DNA from 3 places in the Peribacillus sp. TE19612 genome. Region 3 is predicted to be linked to each of the others. Evidence: riboswitches for the same ligand, from Rfam matches in the RefSeq annotation. Region 3 holds a riboswitch; each other region holds the start of a gene.

Region 1 (3,259 bases), on a different contig from region 3:
CGTGTGCTGCAATTTTATAAGTAATGACCCCTACCCGAACATCCTCTTTATTCGGAAGTCCCAAATGCTCTTTCGGTGTCACATAGCAAAGCATGGCCGTTCCAAACCATCCAATCATGGCAGCACCAATCGCAGAAGTGATATGGTCGTATCCAGGAGCTATATCCGTCGTCAATGGTCCCAGGGTATAGAATGGTGCTTCTTGACAGACTTCCAGCTGCTTATCCATATTTTCTTTAATCAAATGCATCGGTACGTGACCGGGTCCCTCCACCATGACTTGAACGTCGTGCTTCCAAGCAATCTTCGTCAATTCCCCAAGTGTTTCCAATTCCGCAAATTGTGCCTCATCGTTTGCATCTGCAATGGATCCCGGACGGAGACCGTCACCTAATGAGAAAGAAACATCATACGTCTTCATGATTTCACAAATCTCTTCAAAGTGTGTATAGAGAAAACTTTCTTGGTGGTGGGCCAAGCACCATTGTGCCATGATGGAGCCTCCCCGGGAAACAATACCCGTAACTCGCTTTGCTGTCATGGGGATGTATCGCAAAAGTACACCAGCGTGTATGGTGAAGTAATCGACACCTTGCTCAGCCTGCTCGATTAATGTATCCCGGAAAACTTCCCAATTTAAATCTTCCGCGACCCCATTCACTTTTTCCAATGCTTGATATATCGGAACCGTCCCAACCGGCACAGGTGAATTCCTGATAATCCATTCCCGCGTCGTGTGAATATTCTTTCCTGTGGAAAGATCCATTATGTTGTCTGCACCCCATCGTGTGGCCCAAGTCATTTTCTCCACTTCAGCTTCGATCGATGAACTGACAGCTGAATTTCCTATATTCGCATTTATCTTCACGTGAAAATTACGTCCGATGATCATGGGCTCACTTTCAGGATGGTTAATATTTGCCGGAATGATTGCCCGCCCGCTAGCTACCTCTTCCCTTACAAACTCAGGGGCTACATTTTCCCTGATCGAAATGAACTCCATTTCTGGAGTAATGATCCCTTTGCGGGCATAATGGAGCTGGGTTACGTTTTTTCCTTTCACCGCACGCAATGGTTTTCTTTTCAATCCCGGAAAAACTTCGGCATTGGATTGTGACTCCACTTTTCTATATCCGTTATCTTCGGGCTTTATTTCACGCCCTTCATACTCTTCAACATCTTCCCGTTCCAGAACCCAGCTGCGTCTAATCGGGGCAAGGCCTTTATGAATATCAATCGGATATTCTGAATCCGTATAGAAGCCGCTTGTATCATATACACGTAAAGGCGGATTCTCCTCTTCACCGAATGCCCCTGTCGTCGGACTTAGCTCAATTTCACGCATAGGTACTTTAATATCGGGTCTAGATCCCTCAACATACACTTTTTTACTCCCGGCAAAACTGGACATAATTGAAACGTTCATGTCATTTACTGAATTACTCTTCATGATTTCATTTCTCCTTTTTAAGTTCATTTAAAAAGGACAAAATCCAATCCATTTCGCACGAAAAAGCCAGGTCTCATATTTAAGACCCGGCTAACGTTAGTATGACTACAGAAATGACCAATTGAAATGTCATCGTTTAGTAGATTCTAACTTCCCCACGCTGGTATGAACCAGATCAGGTCCTGAGGGTTAAGAAGCTTAAGCGCTTCTCTCTCAGCCCAACTTTTATTGGACACCCCTAGTCTGAATAATTTAATTGATTACAGGGTAACTATATCTCACCCTTTTCATTCTGTAAATAATTTGAAAGACCTAATATTTTATTGCAACTCTCCAAAATTTGTTATTTGGAGGAGGACCGCCAATTAATTCCCCAGGCTCTCAAGGATAGGGAAAAGCTCCTCTAAATGCGTGATTTCATAGGTTGGAAGCACTTCATTCCGTTTCTTATCATGGCGATTTATCCAAACCGACTTTATACCTACCCGTGATGCTCCAAGGATATCGGTCATTAAATTATCGCCGACCATCAATACTTCATCCTTATCAAGCTCCATGATTTGCAAAGCATGCTCAAAAATGGAGGCATCCGGTTTACCTCGACCAAATGCACCTGAAATCACGATTTGGTCGAAATAAGGAACCAGTTCAGGCGTTATTTCAAGTTTGGTATTTTGCAGTTCAGGAGATCCGTTCGTTAGCAATAGCAATTTGTACTTCCCTTTTAATTCATCCAGAACACGGAATGTTTCTTCATAGATAAATGGCTTTTTGCGTCTTTCGGCCGGGAAACGTTCTGCCAGTTCAAGCCCAAATTCCGGGTCATCGATCCCTAATGCCTTCAAGCCCCTCGTCCACGCTTCTTTCCGATAAGCCGGTACAATCCCGGCCATCTTCCGGAATTCATCATGATCATCCTGAAAATTCCCCCATAGTCCCTCAAATGGATTGATTCCGATCATTTGAGTGAATGCATATGTATCGTAAGAAGAATAAAGATCACGCGCTTCCTTCCGCACCGCTTCTTCAAACTCGTCGACATTCAGACCATATTTCTCCTTGGCAACTTCACATGTGGCCACAAAAGCCTCTTTTACACTTTTCTGATCCCATAGTAATGTATCATCTAAATCAAAAAAAACTGCCTTCAGCAAAATGTCCACCCCTCTTTCCCAATATTGAATTCGTAAAAATTACACTATTACAATAATAAACCACAACCAATAAAAAAAGAATAACTATTCGGAAAATGCATGCCTCTTTCTTCGCAAAATGGCTTACCTTTTCCGGTGGGGAACCATATATTCATTTCCCTTTTCCGCTTTCAAATACATACAATTTTCCATTACTGGCAATCTTGAACTTTGGACCGGTGAACCCCCGTCGGATCAGCTCTTTCCTCATATATACCATGAGGGCGGCATGACTCACGATCAGAACATTCCTTTCCCCCTTTGCAAAGACTTCATCCAATACATTATTGATCCTTTGCTCTGCAATCTTAATTTCCGCCCTTGTCTGCTTGTTGATCACCGAGCAGCAGCGAATCCAGATGGCCCAAAGGATGAACGGCAGCTTAATCCTTCCTCTCAGAGGGGGAGAAGGTATTTCCCGCAGCTCCTCCATCCGGTGAACTGTGCCTGGAAAGATGTGTTCCGCTGTCTTGACGGCTCTCGACATATCACTGCAATAACATTCCTGCCATTCCTCCACGCCAAATAAAGTCGTTCCATAAATAATATCCGCTGCATCATAGTCCACAAACCATTGCTTCATATCATCCGCCGTCACAGATTTCCCAGTAGGAAA
Region 2 (3,259 bases), on a different contig from region 3:
GCGGTTACGGCTGTGATGGCAGACATTCCAAATACACCATGTGCAGAAAATGTTTTTAAATCCGCTTGTATTCCAGCACCGCCCCCTGAATCAGAGCCTGCGATCGTTAATGCTGTTTTCATAAAAAAACCCCTTCATATAATTATTTTTTAGCAGTATTTTAAGTAATATGAAAGCTAAAATCGCCCCTGCGAATGAACTGAACATAAAAGCCGGTAAAAAACCAAAAAGAGCAGCTTTTTCTCCCAATAGGAGGGTTGCAAGCGGATAACAGGCCAGGGAACCGAGAATGCCGGTCCCGATCACTTCCCCTAAACAGGCGAATTTTAAGCTTTGTGTTTTTCGATAAAGGATGGCGGCCAAAAGTGCACCAATCATGCTGCCGGGAAAGGCGAAAATTGAACCGGTACCAGACATGTTTCTAATGATGGAAACTAAAAAAGCTTGTGTCACAGCATATGCAGGCCCCAATAGAACCGCCGTCAGGACATTTGCCAGATGTTGAATAGGAAAGATTTTTGCAAATCCTGCAGGGATGAAAATAAATGAACTGGTCAGCGTCGTTAAAGCCGTGATCATGGCAGTCAATGTCAGTTTCTTGATAGGATTCATCCTCATGTCAACCACCTACAGAGGCCAATCCTGCTCATTTTGAACCATGTCCCAGAATAAATATTCATATCGGGAAGTAACCAAAAAGTGCTTTTCTAATCTAAGAAGTTCCTTTTCAGGCATGCCTTCCGTCAATTCTTCCAACAAAGTGATCAGCCACTTGTGTGCTTCCCCGAATTCAGGAGATGAATAGGACCTTATCCAATCTGCGTAGCGATTGTTTTCCAGTGCTGCTCCATTTTGTTCTTTTAATAGCAAACCGATTTCATAATAATCCCAAGCGCAGGGCAGGAGACAGGCGATCAAGTCTGCCAAAGTCCCATGCTGAGCTGCATTTAGCATGTAACCTGTATAGGCTAGAGTGGTTGGAGTAGGTTCTGTATTTTCCAATTCCTTGGAGCTGATCCCGAATTCGGAAGCATAATGCCGATGAATATCCATTTCCACTTGAAGGGTTTCATTTAAAATGCTCGCAAATTTTGCCATGGTTTCGATGTTATGGGCTTTGATGACACCTAAAGCAAAGAGCTTGGAATAATCCATGAGATAGACATAGTCCTGCTTCAGGTAATAGGCAAATTTCTTTTCAGGAAGTGTACCGTTTCCAATTGCCTGGACAAAGGGATGTGAATGGTTCCTTTTCCAAATCTCTTTTGCCCGTGCGTGCAGTCTATCACTGAATGTTTCTAATTTTGTATTCTCCATTGTTCATCCTCCTATAGAATGGCTCCCTTTGTTGAATAAAAAACCCCGTTCCTGAATACGGAACGGGGTAGATGGATATAGTCTGTAAAATGGACGATATCATCCACTTCCCTCCGCCGGTATGAGCCGGTTCAGGTTCAAAGGGTCCGGAACTAATTCCATCTCAGTCTTAAAAAAGACTCCCCTAGTGGTGTGAATTGTATGTAATTACTGACATCATATCAGAAAGACAAGAAAATGCAACCCGTATTTGAAAGAGGTATCACTTTATGTCCAGGAAAAAAGGGAGAACCAGGTAATTGACTTTTGAAGATTATTAGGATAGAATCATTTCTACATCATTATATATCGAATTCTTATCCAGAGAGGTGGAGGGACTTGGCCCTAAGAAACCTCGGCAGCGGACCCGTTTAGGGAACTGTGCTAAATCCAACAAGCATATGCTTGGAAGATAAGAAGAGCCGTACGGACACTGTCAGCCTCTTCTTAAATTAGAAGGGGCTTTTATTTTTGGGAAATAACGTTTAGTGACATACTAGAAAAGGTATATATAATTTGGTGAAATCAAACAAGTTGATAAAGTTTAGCTAACTAGAAGCAGGCACTAGGACGACTGGGAAAGGAGCCATTTACATGGCAGAATTATTTAAGAGGATTGAACAGAGGAAGGCAAAACTCATTGAAGAGCTATTGGCCAATGGAGTATACAAAACCTCTGATGAAAGGCACCTTTATGATGCCCCATTAAAAGTACTTGAAGATGAATATAAGATTGTTATAAATAGACCTAATAACGAGTCACCTTCTGAATGGATGACATAGTAAACGGAATACAATATTTGGATTTTTGGATAAGGGATATGATGTAAGCATTCGCAGTCTACACTAGTGGATGCTTTTTTTGCGTTTATTAGAAAACGACACAAATTATACATAATTAAATAACAAAATAGGTGTTTTGTCACATTTTACCTATAAAATAACACATTTAATTTCTGAAAAATAGTTGATTTTAACTAGTGGTTTCATTATGATGAAAGTGTAAAAATATTGAATAAATGGGAGGTGACTATGATGCCTTGCCGTAAGGTAACTATAGAAAAAGTAGAAGAGAAGAGACAGGAAATGATAAAGTTGGGAGCGATATACGGCTTAACAAATCTGCTGACTGTACAAGCCAGTCAAGAATTGGATACGCTATTGAATGCCTTAGCAAGTAAAAGAGATTCTGAATATTTTTCCCTTCAAGAAGCATATAGGTATTTTTAAATTAGCAATTCGACCTGTATTAATCTGAAAAAGCTACTGCTCAAGGCAATAGCTCTAAAGAATTATATATTAAATATCGACACGTTTACCTAGAATGATCAAATCCCGCTCAATGCCATCCATCTCGGCAACTTGAGGTAAATGTGCCCATTCTTCAAACCCGAATTTGGAAAAAAGCTTAAGGCTTGGTGTATTATGGGCAAAAATGAAACCCAATAAAGTCTTAACACCTAATTTTGGACTCAATTCAATTGCCTTTCGAATCGAAATTTGTCCAATTCCTTTTCCCCGGAAATAATCATCAATGTAAATACTGATTTCGGCAGTGGAATTATATGCCGGTCGGCCATAAAAGGATTGAAAGCTCATCCATCCAGCGGTTTTCCCTTCTATAGTAATGATATATAGCGGTCTACTTTCTGAATGATGTTCCTCAAACCATTTAACCCTCGATTGGACGGATACAGGTTCCGTATCTGCCGTGACCATTCTTGAAGCAATTGTCGAATTATATATTTCAACAATTCTGGGTAGATCAGATAGTTCTGCCTCTCTAAACTCTATGTGTTCTTTCATGATTTAAACTCCTAACTATCATTTATTCAATCTCCAGAATGAAGGGTAATCCCGTTTCCATTGAAAGTTTTATATTATCATACACTCTTTATTCTTT
Region 3 (3,259 bases):
GATTAGTTACCCCTGTTGCTTCCAGGACTTTAACTAGATAATAAGCGGTCACACCTGCAAAGAATATGGAACCCACAAACCTCGCTATCATGAATAACGATAGATTCCAAGTAGAAAGCGCACCTATTTCCCCGTATGCAAAATCCATGATAACTGATGCCAGGCAGGAAGCCATCGCAGCTAAAACGGCCACCGGCATATTGAATTTTTTATATTTGAACCCCATGAACACCAGTTCCGCGAACAAACCTTGGACCACCCCATATAACAGTACAGTCAGCCCCCATGGGGAGCCTAGAAAGAATTCCCCGGAAGCTGCAGCTATCTCCGCCAAAAGTGCCACACCCGGTTTCCGTAAAATGAAAAAGGCGACAGGGCCAGCTATAAACCACATTCCATAAATAAGTTGATCCAGATGTAATCCTAAAGGTTTAACGGAATAATAAATCGAACCCCAAAGGATATAAACGATTCCAAATGCTACCGCAATCACGATCGTGACTAATATATCCGTTAATTTCAATCCTTTTTTCATTGTTTCATTCTCCTTTTATACTTCTAATGTTCCCTTATGAACGGGCCATGTCTCTAAACGATAAGCCATTTCCCAAAATGAGTATTCATATTGGCTGCTGAGAATAAAATGCTCTTTCATTCTCGCCTTATCTTCTTCAGTTACTTTTTCAGCAATCTCATCCAGCCTCGCAATTTGTTCTTCCACCAAAGTGCGGAACCACTCTCCTCCGTAAGCCGCTATCCATTCTTGATAAATTGGCTCTTCGGGCATGCACCCTTGCAGCTTTTCACCTATCTCATAATACAGCCAGTAACACGGCAAGATAGCTGCAATAACATCTCCTAAATGTCCCGAATAAGCCGCACGATACATATGGGAAGTATAAGCATAGGCAGTCGGGGCAGGCTTGAAATCTTCCCGTTCTTCTTTTGTGATGCCTAATCTCTCGGAAAAATTCTCATGAAGCTTCAACTCCGCTTCATATGTTCCTTGTGCATGGCCGGCAAGCCTGCTTGTTGTATGTAAATCTGTAGCTTTGACTGCCCCTAAGGCTTGAACTCTAGCAAAATGAGATAAATAATAGGCATCTTGCATGACATAAAAACGGAAACACTCCAATGGCAATGTGCCATCTCCTATTCCTGCTACAAACGGATGATTAAAACTAGCTTCCCAAATGTGATCAACTTCCTTACGGATTTCCTCTGAAAACTTCATGTCCATTACCTCCAAATTGTATTTTTTCATTGAACGTTACAGAAAAAAACACTTATCACCCCTTTTTTTGCAAACAAAAAACCACTTTCTTAAACGTAAAGAAAGTGGTTGTACAAGAAATAATACAGAAATGTATAGTTCCAGACCCCACTTCCCTACGCTGGTATAAACCAGATCAGGTTCTAAGGGTCTTAAAGTCATACTTCAATCTCAGCTTTTGTCGGTAAAAAATCAACTTTTACCTATAAAGCACCCCTAGTGGTACAAATTGTATATTAAATTCATTTGCCTTTATATTAACACGATAAATCCAATTGTCAAACGTATTAGAAAAGTTTTCTTGATTTAGGGTTACTAAACTTTCAATCTTGCATAACCCCCATTTACCCGGCGTTTAACGGCACTTTAATCCATGGGTTTCATTACAGAATTCACTCGTGAATTCTACTTGTTTACTCGTGAATTTAACTGTTTTACTCGTGAGTTTGGCCGGTTTACTCGTGAATTTAGCCATTTTACTCGTGAATTCTTTTATTCTCTAAAAAATGGCCTATATGTCAGAGAACAGTTGCATGACTGTCCGCTGACATATAGGCCATCTACTAAAAAACAATATTATATATTCGACGTTGCTTTTAGTTTTATATTTCCCTCAAGCTGTAGTTTATCATAGCTGCCATACCTCTCTTTCACAACGAGTAACGCCAAGGCAGCCATTATGCTCGGAACGGTGAAGGCCATGAATGCATTTTGCGGCGAATAGTTTGCAGCCAGCAGCAATCCTATTAATGTTGGGGCAACAATGGCTCCAATTCTACCAAAAGCCAAGGCCCAGCCTATCCCGGTAGTCCTTATCTCCCGCGGATAATATTCGGATATATACGTATTGGCTAAATTCATCGTGCCGACTGTACAGGCTCCTCCAAAAGCGATCAGAATATATAATGCTATTGGATTAGAGGTCAATCCTAATATGACAAAACAGACCGTACCTATGGCACAGAGGGATACAAGTACTCTTCTATGGCCTATTTTCCCAACTAAGTACCCGCCAATTATCGATCCGCCAATTTGTCCTATTCCTGATATAAGATTGAAAGATAAACTGGATGTAAGGCCGTATCCCGACTGCTGCATGATTTTGGGTAACCATGTATTGAGTCCGTATACCATTAGTAAACAATTAAAGGCGGCTACCCAAAACGCAAATGTGCTAAGCGTACGCTTATTTTCAAAGAGTTTCTTGACTGGAAAGCCCTTTGCCCTTTCTTGGACTTTGGCAAACTCATAATCGTCCGACTCTTTATAGTCGCCGTCTGGATCAATGCGATTCAGGATTCCAGCAATCTTTGCTCCTTGTTTTCGAATAACATAATACGAAAGCGATTCAGGAAATTGCTTCATGAAGAATGGCAGTGCCAGTAAGGGAAGCGCCCCTATCCAATACAAAACCCTCCAACTCAGTTGTTCCATTACATACATTCCAATTAAAGAAGCAAGTATGCTTCCGATGGAATAACCGCAGTACATAGCGGTTACAATGAGCACCTTATTCTTTTTGGGTGAGTATTCCGCCATTAAGGAGATGACATTTGGCATTAATCCTCCCATTCCCAAGGCTGCTATAAATCGCATAACCGAGAAAAAGGCAGGATTCGGGGCAAAACTTGAAAGCAATGTAAAAACGCTGAATATACCTATACAAATGGCCAGCACTTTTTTTCTCCCTATTTTATCCGCCAAAGGTGCAAAAATGAGTGCTCCTACCATCATTCCGAACAATGAATAACTTGCTATTCCGCCAGCTTCGACTGGCGTCAAGTTCCATTCCTCCATCATCAATGGCAAACCTACTCCGTACATGGCTATATCAAATCCATCGAAGGTAATGGCGAACAAACACCACAAGAAGACCATTAAATGAAAACGGCCAAATTTACTATTACCTACCACTTCCGAAGCATTGACCTCACGCAATATATTACCTCCTTTTTGCCATATTTCATGCTATAACATGTAATGTCA

What was found. A riboswitch is a leader RNA that binds a small molecule or an ion and turns the genes downstream of it on or off. The one in region 3 is predicted to bind thiamine pyrophosphate.
Region 1: linked by a shared signal. The riboswitch ahead of thiC (phosphomethylpyrimidine synthase ThiC) and the one ahead of tenA (thiaminase II) in region 3 are both predicted to bind thiamine pyrophosphate.
Region 2: linked by a shared signal. The riboswitch ahead of tenA (thiaminase II) and the one ahead of tenA (thiaminase II) in region 3 are both predicted to bind thiamine pyrophosphate.

The regions. Positions count from the first base shown of each region.
Region 1 is NZ_JBWCCL010000003.1:33,695-36,953, reverse strand. It holds gene thiC (phosphomethylpyrimidine synthase ThiC) at 1-1,450, opposite strand, end outside; TPP riboswitch at 1,586-1,700, opposite strand; gene ACZ9AO_RS06090 (HAD family hydrolase) at 1,816-2,604, opposite strand; gene ACZ9AO_RS06085 (histidine phosphatase family protein) at 2,756-3,259, opposite strand, start outside.
Region 2 is NZ_JBWCCL010000011.1:69,737-72,995, reverse strand. It holds gene thiD (bifunctional hydroxymethylpyrimidine kinase/phosphomethylpyrimidine kinase) at 1-122, opposite strand, end outside; gene thiW (energy coupling factor transporter S component ThiW) at 91-612, opposite strand; gene tenA (thiaminase II) at 628-1,317, opposite strand; TPP riboswitch at 1,409-1,513, opposite strand; SAM riboswitch class I at 1,671-1,775, shown strand; gene ACZ9AO_RS19130 (Fur-regulated basic protein FbpA) at 1,951-2,139, shown strand; gene ACZ9AO_RS19125 (aspartyl-phosphate phosphatase Spo0E family protein) at 2,392-2,586, shown strand; gene ACZ9AO_RS19120 (N-acetyltransferase family protein) at 2,656-3,162, opposite strand.
Region 3 is NZ_JBWCCL010000001.1:368,177-371,435, reverse strand. It holds gene ACZ9AO_RS01760 (ECF transporter S component) at 1-535, opposite strand, end outside; gene tenA (thiaminase II) at 551-1,234, opposite strand; TPP riboswitch at 1,370-1,501, opposite strand; gene ACZ9AO_RS01750 (MFS transporter) at 1,850-3,211, opposite strand; gene ACZ9AO_RS01745 (2-keto-4-pentenoate hydratase) at 3,237-3,259, opposite strand, start outside.